Regions from separate parts of the uncultured Salinicola sp. genome, predicted to be linked through region 2. Evidence: predicted binding sites of a transcription regulator. Region 2 holds the regulator's gene; the other holds the start of a gene.
The links. Region 2 encodes FliA, which starts transcription of late flagellar genes. Its sites were predicted from a motif close to CTAAAGTTNNNNNNNNNNCNGCCGATA; they were not measured.
Positions count from the first base shown of each region.

Region 1 (4,208 bases), on a different contig from region 2:
CGTGCAGCTCAGCCGGCGACTGAGAGGGACGAGCATGTCCAGGCGCTTCTCCAGCATCCGACGATTGCCGAGTCCTGTCAGAGGGTCGTTGAGCGTCTGTTCCAGCAGTGCGGCGTTATGGCTTCTCGACTCCTCTATCAACTGCTGCAGTTGTCGCGCCAGAAGTCCCACGACATCGGTGCGGCTGGAGAGATCGAAGGGCATCTCGCGCGGCGCATCGCTGAAATCATGCGCGAAACGGGCGTGGTCGGCCAGGCGCCTGAGCGGTACCAGCAGCCAGCGGTCGACCAGCCACAGCGTGGCAGCCAGCCCGCACAGGCCAAAGGGACAGGCCATCAGCATGGCAAGCGCGTATGTGCCTCCGGCGGTGACCGTGAACCAGGCCGCTGCTGACATGGCCAGCGAGCTGCATAGCCAGACCCCGGCCAGAACTACCAGCGTCCGGGTCGACAGATGATTTTTTATTCTCGGCATGCCTTGAACCGATGTTCTGGTTATTGAAGCCCGCGCTGCGTCGTCGGATGAGCGGGAATCGGTTCCATCCGGATCGAGGCGGGAGTGTGCGTGGCCGCACCTTCAATATCGACGGTCATAAGAGAAACTGTAACGCTGCCAGCAGGGCCGTAACCAATTAGATGTCATTGATTTAGCTCGGTCTTAACCAGATTTTTTGCAGACGGGTAATCCTGGAGACAAAGGCGCCGGATATTCCCTTCCGTATCAATCCGTCGCCAACGGATTCCATTCGATGTCTTTCTGCTGGAATAACATCGGGTTTACCTCGATAGTGGTTGTTGAAGCCACACCCCATAAAACGCTGCATGGGTCTTTTCCATAGCCTGCCGCGTGGATAAGAGGGGAAATGAACCATGAGTTAAATAAATATCGGTAATTGATTCCCGTTAAAAAAATCATCTCGACAAGCCTTGCAAGTTTTTAGATATCGGCAATAATGTCCTCGCTTAAACCAATCCGCAACGGAACAACGAATGTCTCTACTCAGCGATTACGTCAAGAAAGAACAGCTCCTGAAGCAGCTTGAAGAAGAGCTGAAGCGAATGGAGGGTGATCAGCGCCTGAAGTCCGAACTCGAGTTCAAGGAGAAGCTCGAAGCCCTGATGGCGGAATACGGCAAGACGACGCGTGACGTCATCGAACTGCTGAGCCCGGCCGAAGGCTCCCAGGCTTCGACCGCGCAGACGGGTTCGACCGGTGGGCGCCGCAAGCGCAAGCTGAAAATTTACAAGAACCCCAAGACGGGTGAAGTCGTCGAGACGCGTGGCGGCAACCACAAGACGTTGAAAGCCTGGAAAGACGAACACGGTGGTGATACCGTCGAATCTTGGGTTGTCAGAACGGAAGACTGAGCGGTTTTTACTCTTCACCCCGCTTAGCCGAAAGAGCCCTTCGCCAGTGATCCTGGCGAGGGTTCTGTTTTTTGGTACCCTCAGGCCTTGGAACTGATGCCGCCGAAGCCGCCGTGCCGGGATTCTCCGCTCGGCCCGTAAACGCTGCCGCCAATGGCGCGGTTCAGAAAATCGATCGCCTGCTGGTTATGCTCGAGCCGCGAGGAGATGATGTGGCCGTTGAGACGGTTGGTTCGACGGACCCGTTCCGCCAGCTGACGAATCCGCTGCCAGGCCTCATTCATGCCGATGGCGTCAGCGAATCGGTCCGCGCCCTGGCTTCCGACGCCAAACCCCTGCGACCGTTGGTGCTCTCTGCGCTGACTCTCGAGCCGATCGAGCACGCTCAACTGCTGCTGCTTCGACGCCGCCAGTTCGCTGAGGCGTTCGCCATCGGCGTTGCCCGAGCCGAGACAGACGGCTTCGGCTTCCAGCGTTTTGGAGAACGCTTGCAATAGGGCTTGTTGCTCACGGAGTAGTTCGGCTGGCGTCATGTCAGATTCCTGGATCCGGACCGGGTAAGTCAAATGATCAACGTTCGCCCAGCATGTCGCGGACGCTCTGGATCAGGCCGTCGGCGATCTTGCCGGTGTCGAGTTCGAGCCGGCCTTCGGAGATGGCCTGGCGGATGTCGTTGACGCGGGCAGTATCGATATCACCGCTGTCGTCGGTGGTCGGAATCTGGCTCAACGTCGTGGTCGAGCCGGCCGTCGTCTTGGCGCTCTCCAACGATTCAACACTCTTGCGCTGCTCGGCGGCGTCGTTCTGAGTGGGGCGAGTCAGCGGCTGTGTCTGGTCGATTTTCAAGGTCGTTACCTCATGGCTGGATGCACGATGACGTGGTTTCCTACGTTATCGGCAAAACCGGCGGAAGCTGAAAGAGATCGAGGAAGAGTTTTGTTAAAAAATTTATCCGGCCGGGCTAGAAGTCGACCCGCAGTCGATCCTGGCCCGTCACTCTCCCTTGAAGGATCTGGTTGTTCTCCGTCTTGAGACGGATCGTACTCCCCAGTCCACCATTATCCAGCGCCTCGACGTTGCGACTGACACGGAATCCCTGCCCGACAGCGGTCAGCACCACCGTGTCGCCACGTTTTACCATCCAGGGCTTTCGCAGCATGGCCTCGGTCAGCGTGGTACCAGGCGGTATGCGCCGGGTGGCGACCATGCCGGCCGCCTCGGCGGGATCGTCCAGATAGCCACGGCGGAGGCGGGAAATGTCCGTCTGCTGCCAATCCAGCGCCGCCGCATCGAGCCGCTGTCCCGGGTCGATCGGCCGACGCGCCACCAGATGGCGGACCACGGCGGAGACCGTCGCCTGCAGATAGCGGGTTCGGTTGTCATGGCCACCGCAGTGCACGCCTACCGTCACCCGGCCCTGGGGCATGCCCGGTCGCGGCAGGAAAGGCTGGGGCGCCGGGCAGTCCCCGAGATCGGCCGCGCTTTGCTGAAGCTCGATCTTGACCTGATCGCCGAGTGAGGCGGTCTGCTGGTGCAGGAATCGCTCCACGCTCGCGCTCACCGCATCGTTCGGAGGAACATCGGTATCCGCCTGCGATATCGAAGGTATCGGCAACAGCGACAGCGCGAACAGCAGCGCCATCAGGGTCATGGCACCGGTCCAGACGACGCGTCGCAGGCCGGGGCGGAACTTCGACCGGCAGTGCTGAAACGTTTCGGGTGGATCTGCTCGCATGACATGGACCTCGGTGGCTAGCAGGCTCGCGGTATCCCGCGTCGATCGACGGAATTCCCCACAGTGGAAGCGATTTTAAACGGGCCAGCCGTCAGGCATTGATAAAAATGGCGCGCAATTACGGGTCTGTTTACACGTTTGGCACGAACATCCCGCCGCTATTCTCCACTCTGTCAATTTTCCAGCGAACGCCACTCGAGGTGCACGGCATGTTCGACAAGTTGGATAACGCGCTGCGCTTCCAGCAGGAGGCCATCAATCTGCGCGCGGAGCGCCAGCAGGTGCTGGCCAATAACATCGCCAATGCCGATACGCCCAACTTCAAGGCGCGGGATTTCGATTTCCGCGCCGAGTTGAACCGGGTGATGGAGCAGGGCCGCAGCGAGTCATCCGGCGGGCTGTCACTGGCGCGGACCTCCGCCCGGCACATTCCCGGCCAGGCCGGTGGCGGGGCAGGGGTTCGGGATCTGCTCTACCGGATGCCGGATCAGCCCAGCCTGGACGGCAATACGGTCGACATGGACCGGGAGCGCTCGGCCTTTGCCGACAATTCGCTGCGTTATCAGGCGGATGTCACTTTCGTCAGCCGCAAGATCCAGGGGCTGAAGAAAGCCATGCAATCGGAGTAACACGATGTCGATGTTCAGCGTATTCGAAATTTCCGGCTCGGCGCTGTCCGCCAATTCACAGCGGATGAACGTGACGGCCAGCAACCTGGCCAATGCGGACAGCGTCGCCGGGCCTGACGGGCAGCCTTATCACGCCAGGCAGGTGATGTTCCAGGCCATGAGTCAGCAGGGCGGCAGTGCGGGCGGGGTCCGCGTCAACGGCGTGATCGAGGACGACACCACGCCGATGCGTATGGAATATCGGCCGGGGCACCCGTTGGCGGACGAACAGGGCTACGTGACGATGCCCAATGTCGACCCGGTCAACGAGATGGTGGATATGATCGCCGCCTCCCGTTCCTATCAAGCCAACGTCGAGGTCATGAACACCGCCAAGACGCTGATGACGAAAACACTCACCATCGGCGAAGGCTGATCGGTGTCGGTCCATAGCGAGGAGATGTCATGTCCAGTCCGGTGATCGGCAACAGTACCCTG
Region 1 is NZ_CALFQK010000165.1:2,583-6,790, forward strand. Features, by position in the region: gene Q0602_RS18520 (GGDEF domain-containing protein) at 1-474, opposite strand, end outside; gene Q0602_RS18525 (histone-like nucleoid-structuring protein, MvaT/MvaU family) at 990-1,367, shown strand; gene Q0602_RS18530 (flagella synthesis protein FlgN) at 1,448-1,900, opposite strand; gene flgM (flagellar biosynthesis anti-sigma factor FlgM) at 1,938-2,213, opposite strand; gene flgA (flagellar basal body P-ring formation chaperone FlgA) at 2,329-3,102, opposite strand; gene flgB (flagellar basal body rod protein FlgB) at 3,312-3,731, shown strand; gene flgC (flagellar basal body rod protein FlgC) at 3,736-4,146, shown strand; gene Q0602_RS18555 (flagellar hook assembly protein FlgD) at 4,176-4,208, shown strand, end outside.
Region 1: a site for FliA is predicted at 2,260-2,286, ahead of flgM (flagellar biosynthesis anti-sigma factor FlgM). Genes of this name have one in related genera too.

Region 2 (4,208 bases):
AGGTCGGACACGTCGAGGCGGTACGCCTCTCCGACGACCTGTCCCACACCGTGGTGACGGCCCGCATGTCCAACGACGCGGCGCGAATGCTCAATACCGAGACCCGCTTCTGGGTGGTCAAGCCCCGCATCGGGCGCGAAGGCATCAGCGGTCTGAATACCGTGCTCTCCGGCGCCTACATCCAGCTCGCGCCAGGCAAGAGCGATGAACCCCAGGACAGCTTCGACGTGCTCGAACAGCCACCTGTCGCGCCGCCCGATGCCCCTGGACTGAGGATCAACCTGGTGAGTCAGGTCGGCAATTCGCTCAGCGCCGGCGACCCGATCACTTACCAGGGCTATACCGTCGGTCGCGTGGAAAGTACCGATTTCGATCCAGAGAAACGGGAGATGCGCCACCGGATCTTCATCCAGGCCCCCTATGACAGCCTGGTGACCGATACCACGCGTTTCTGGAGCTCTTCCGGCATCGACGTGCAGCTGGATTCGGAGGGGGTCAACGTCAACCTCGACTCTTTCGAGACGCTGATCAGCGGGGGCGTGACCTTCGGCGTGCCCGAGGATATCGCCCGCGGCAATGCCGCCAAGCAGGACGCGACCTACACCCTCTACAACAATGAGGAGAGCGCCCGCGAAGGAACCTACGACCAGTACATCGAGTATGTCCTGCTGGTCGACGACACCGTTCGTGGACTCAGCCGGGGCGCGCCGGTGGAGTATCGCGGCGTACGCGTGGGCACGGTGGTCAGCGTTCCCTGGCACTTCACCGCCCCGCAGCCCGACACCCTGACCCAGTTCGCGATACCGGTACTGATTCGTATCGAACCGCAGCGGCTGGAGAGCAGCGAGAACATCAACGAGGATATCGACGATCAGGAAGTGCGGGATCGTTTCGTGACCATGTTCAAGGAGTATGGCCTGCGGGCAACGCTCAAGGCAGGCAACCTGCTGACCGGCGCCCTGTTCGTCGACCTCAACTTCAGCCAGGACGCCGAGCCCTACAAACCGATGGAATTCGACGGCAAGCCGGTGTTCCCGACCGTATCGGGTGGGTTCGCGCAGATCGAACAGAAGATCTCGAACCTGCTCGACAAGCTCAACGGTCTGCAGGTCGAGCCGATTCTCGACAGCCTGGACCAGACGATGCAGACCTCCCAGCAGACCCTGGAAGAGGTGCGCCAGATCGCCGAGTCGGTCAACGCCATCGTCTCCGACCCGGCGACACAGCAGCTACCGGGGAGCCTCAACGATACGCTCCAGGAGTTGCAGAACACGCTGAACGGCTTCTCTTCCGGCTCTTCCGGATATCGCCAGCTCAATGACACGCTCAAGCAGCTGGAAATCCTGATGCGCGATCTGCAGCCGGTCGCCAAGACCCTTCGCGAGCAGCCCAATGCGCTGATCTTCGATCGTGAAGTCCAAACCGACCCCGTGCCGAGGGCTCCCCAATGATGGCTTCATTCATGCTCCGCTGGCGCCAGTTCGGCGCCACGACCCTGTTGACGATCGCGACCGCGACGATGGCGGGTTGCGCCGCGCAATCCACCCCGGCCAACCGCTTCACCCTGCCGGAGGTCGAGAGTCCGCCGTCATCGGCGGTGTCGGTCTCTTCGCGGCAACTGGCCGTCAGCCCGGTCGAGGTGGCCAGTTATCTCGATCAGGAGGGTATCGTGATGCAGACCAGCGATATCGAGCTCAACGCCGCCAATCAGAACCTGTGGGCGGAAGAGCTGGGGCACCAGCTGACACGCCAGTTGCGCCAGTCGCTCTCCGCCGAGCTGCCGGGCACGACGGTGGTCAGCGCGGCGCAGGGAGGGGCTGGCGCGCAGCGGCTATCGCTGAGCGTCGACCAGTTTCAGGGGCGCTACGACGGTCGCGCCCTGGCCTCCGGGGAGTGGCAGCTCCATGACGATAACCGACTGGTGGTGCAACGACATTTCGAGGTGACGCGTCCCTTGGACGACGACGGCTACCCGGCGCTGGTGCGTGCGCTGGGTGCGGTATGGAAGGATGTGGCGCGGCAGGTGGCAGCCGAGGTTCGTGCGACGCCCGCCCAGACGCCGGCCGCCAACTGAAGGGGGCCAGCTAGAGGGACCCGTCCGGACACTGGTTGCGCCGGCCCGGGGACAGTCACCATGGCTGTCCCCGGGCCGACGACAGAGCTGGCAGCACGATGGGGTGACCAACGCGCCGCCTTCCGGTGACGCCACCGAACGCGGTCAGGGATTGAGCCGGCTTCTCAGGCGCGATACCGCCTGACTGTGCAGTTGGCAGACCCGGGACTCGCTGACGCCGAGCACGGCGCCGATCTCCTTCAGGTTGAGCTCCTCCTGATAGTAGAGCCCCAGCAGCAACTTCTCTCGCTCCGGCAGTGCATCGATCGCCGCCATGACGTTGGCCCGGTTATCCGCGTCCAGCAGCGCCTCGAGCGGCGATGGCGGCCCACCCTCGGAAACCGCCGTCACGCCGTTTTCGCTATCGCTCTCGTCGTACGCCAGCAGAAAGCCGTTGTTGGCGTCCGTCAGCAGTTGATGGTACTCGTCGCGGGAGATCCCCATCTCTTGGGCGATCTCGCGCTCCTCGGGGGCACGGCCGAGTTGCTGCTCCAGCCTCCGCACCGCCTGATCCAGGGCCCGGGCGCTGCGACGCACGCTCCGTGGCATCCAGTCACGACTGCGCAGTTCATCGATCATCGCGCCGCGGATTCGCTGATTGGCATAGGTCGAAAAGCTGGCGCCGTGGGAATCGTCGTAACGGCCCATGGCGTCCAGCAGGCCCAGCATCCCCGCCTGGATGAGGTCGTCGAGCTCCACGCTGGCGGGCAGGCGCACTTGAAGGGAGAGCGCGTGGCGTCTCACCATCGGCAAGTACTGCTCAATCAATGCGTGCTGATCGATTTTGCCTTGTGCGGTATACATCGAATGGCCTCGTGCAAAAACCCACGGTCACCGGAACGCATGACCCAATCACATCATTATGCCGCGCCCTCGGCGAGCCAAGACGGCAAACTGCCCGTCATCCGGAGGCTATTTCGGTTGTTTGTCGGCACTACTGACGATAGTCAATGATCAGTTGACCGCCGGAGATCGTCACCCTGTCGGCGCCATGGCCCGTGGCCGGCCACTGGAAGCGCAGCCGCAACGGCTCGGCGGCGGACCGTCCCGAAAAGTGCAGCGTCTCCCCCCGGCGCCGGGCGAGCGACAGACAGAAATCGTCCTGGCACAGCCAGGCCTTCAGTGCCGGCGCGGGCACGTCGGTGCGAAAGGTCCAGCGGACGCGAACGATCTCCGCCCCCGCGATGGATGCCGGCGGCTGGATCGCGATGCCGGCGAGAGGACGCTCCGACCTCACCACGGCCTGGCCCGGCAGCGGGGCGACCCAGGTTCCCTGGGCCGCCCAGGCCAACGCCACTGGCCATGCGACGATCGTGGTCAGCACGATTCGCCATGATGAGAGCGAGCGCCCCGGGCTCATGGCGGTGCGCCAATGGTCGTGGTGACCCGCAGGTTACGGTCATCCGGGATTTCCGCTTGCGAGAGCACCACCAGCGACTTGATCTGGCGGCGCAGGAAGCGTGACAACAGAGCGCGCAATCCATGCTGCACGACCAGCACGGTTGGTTCGTCGCGGCTCTGCTGCCGCTCCACCGCGGCGGCCGTCTGCTGCATCAGGGTATCGGCCAGCCCCGGCTCCAGAGCACCGCCATTGTTGAGCGCCTGGGTCAGCACCTGTTCCAGCCTGGGCTCGAGACTCATGACATGCATCGAGTCGCGCCCCGGGAACCACTGCTGGGTGATCGCCCGTCCCAGCGCGACGCGCACCAGGGCGGTCAGTTCGTTGGCATCCGACTGCTGGGGGGCGTATTCCGCCAGCACGTCGAGAATCGTGTGCATGTCCCGAATCGGCACGTCCTCGGCCAGCAGGTTCTGCAGAATGCGCTGGAGCGACGTCAGCGGCAGCAGCTTGGGTACCACGTCTTCGACCAGCGATTTCTGGTGTTCGGCGACCTTGTCCAGCAGTTGCTGTACCTCGGCCCGGCCCAGCATGTCGCCGGCGTTCTCGTGCAACAGATGATTGAGATGAGTCGCGATCACCGTGCTGGCGTCCACGACGGTATAGCCGTAGATCTGGGCTCGTTCCCGCTGCGCCGTCTCGATCCAGTAGGCCGTCAGCCCGAACGCCGGATCCTGGGTACGACTGCCCTCGATG
Region 2 is NZ_CALFQK010000148.1:34,617-38,824, reverse strand. Features, by position in the region: gene pqiB (intermembrane transport protein PqiB) at 1-1,451, shown strand, start outside; gene Q0602_RS16350 (membrane integrity-associated transporter subunit PqiC) at 1,448-2,074, shown strand; gene Q0602_RS16345 (RNA polymerase sigma factor FliA) at 2,219-2,917, opposite strand; gene Q0602_RS16340 (flagellar protein FlhE) at 3,048-3,473, opposite strand; gene flhA (flagellar biosynthesis protein FlhA) at 3,470-4,208, opposite strand, start outside.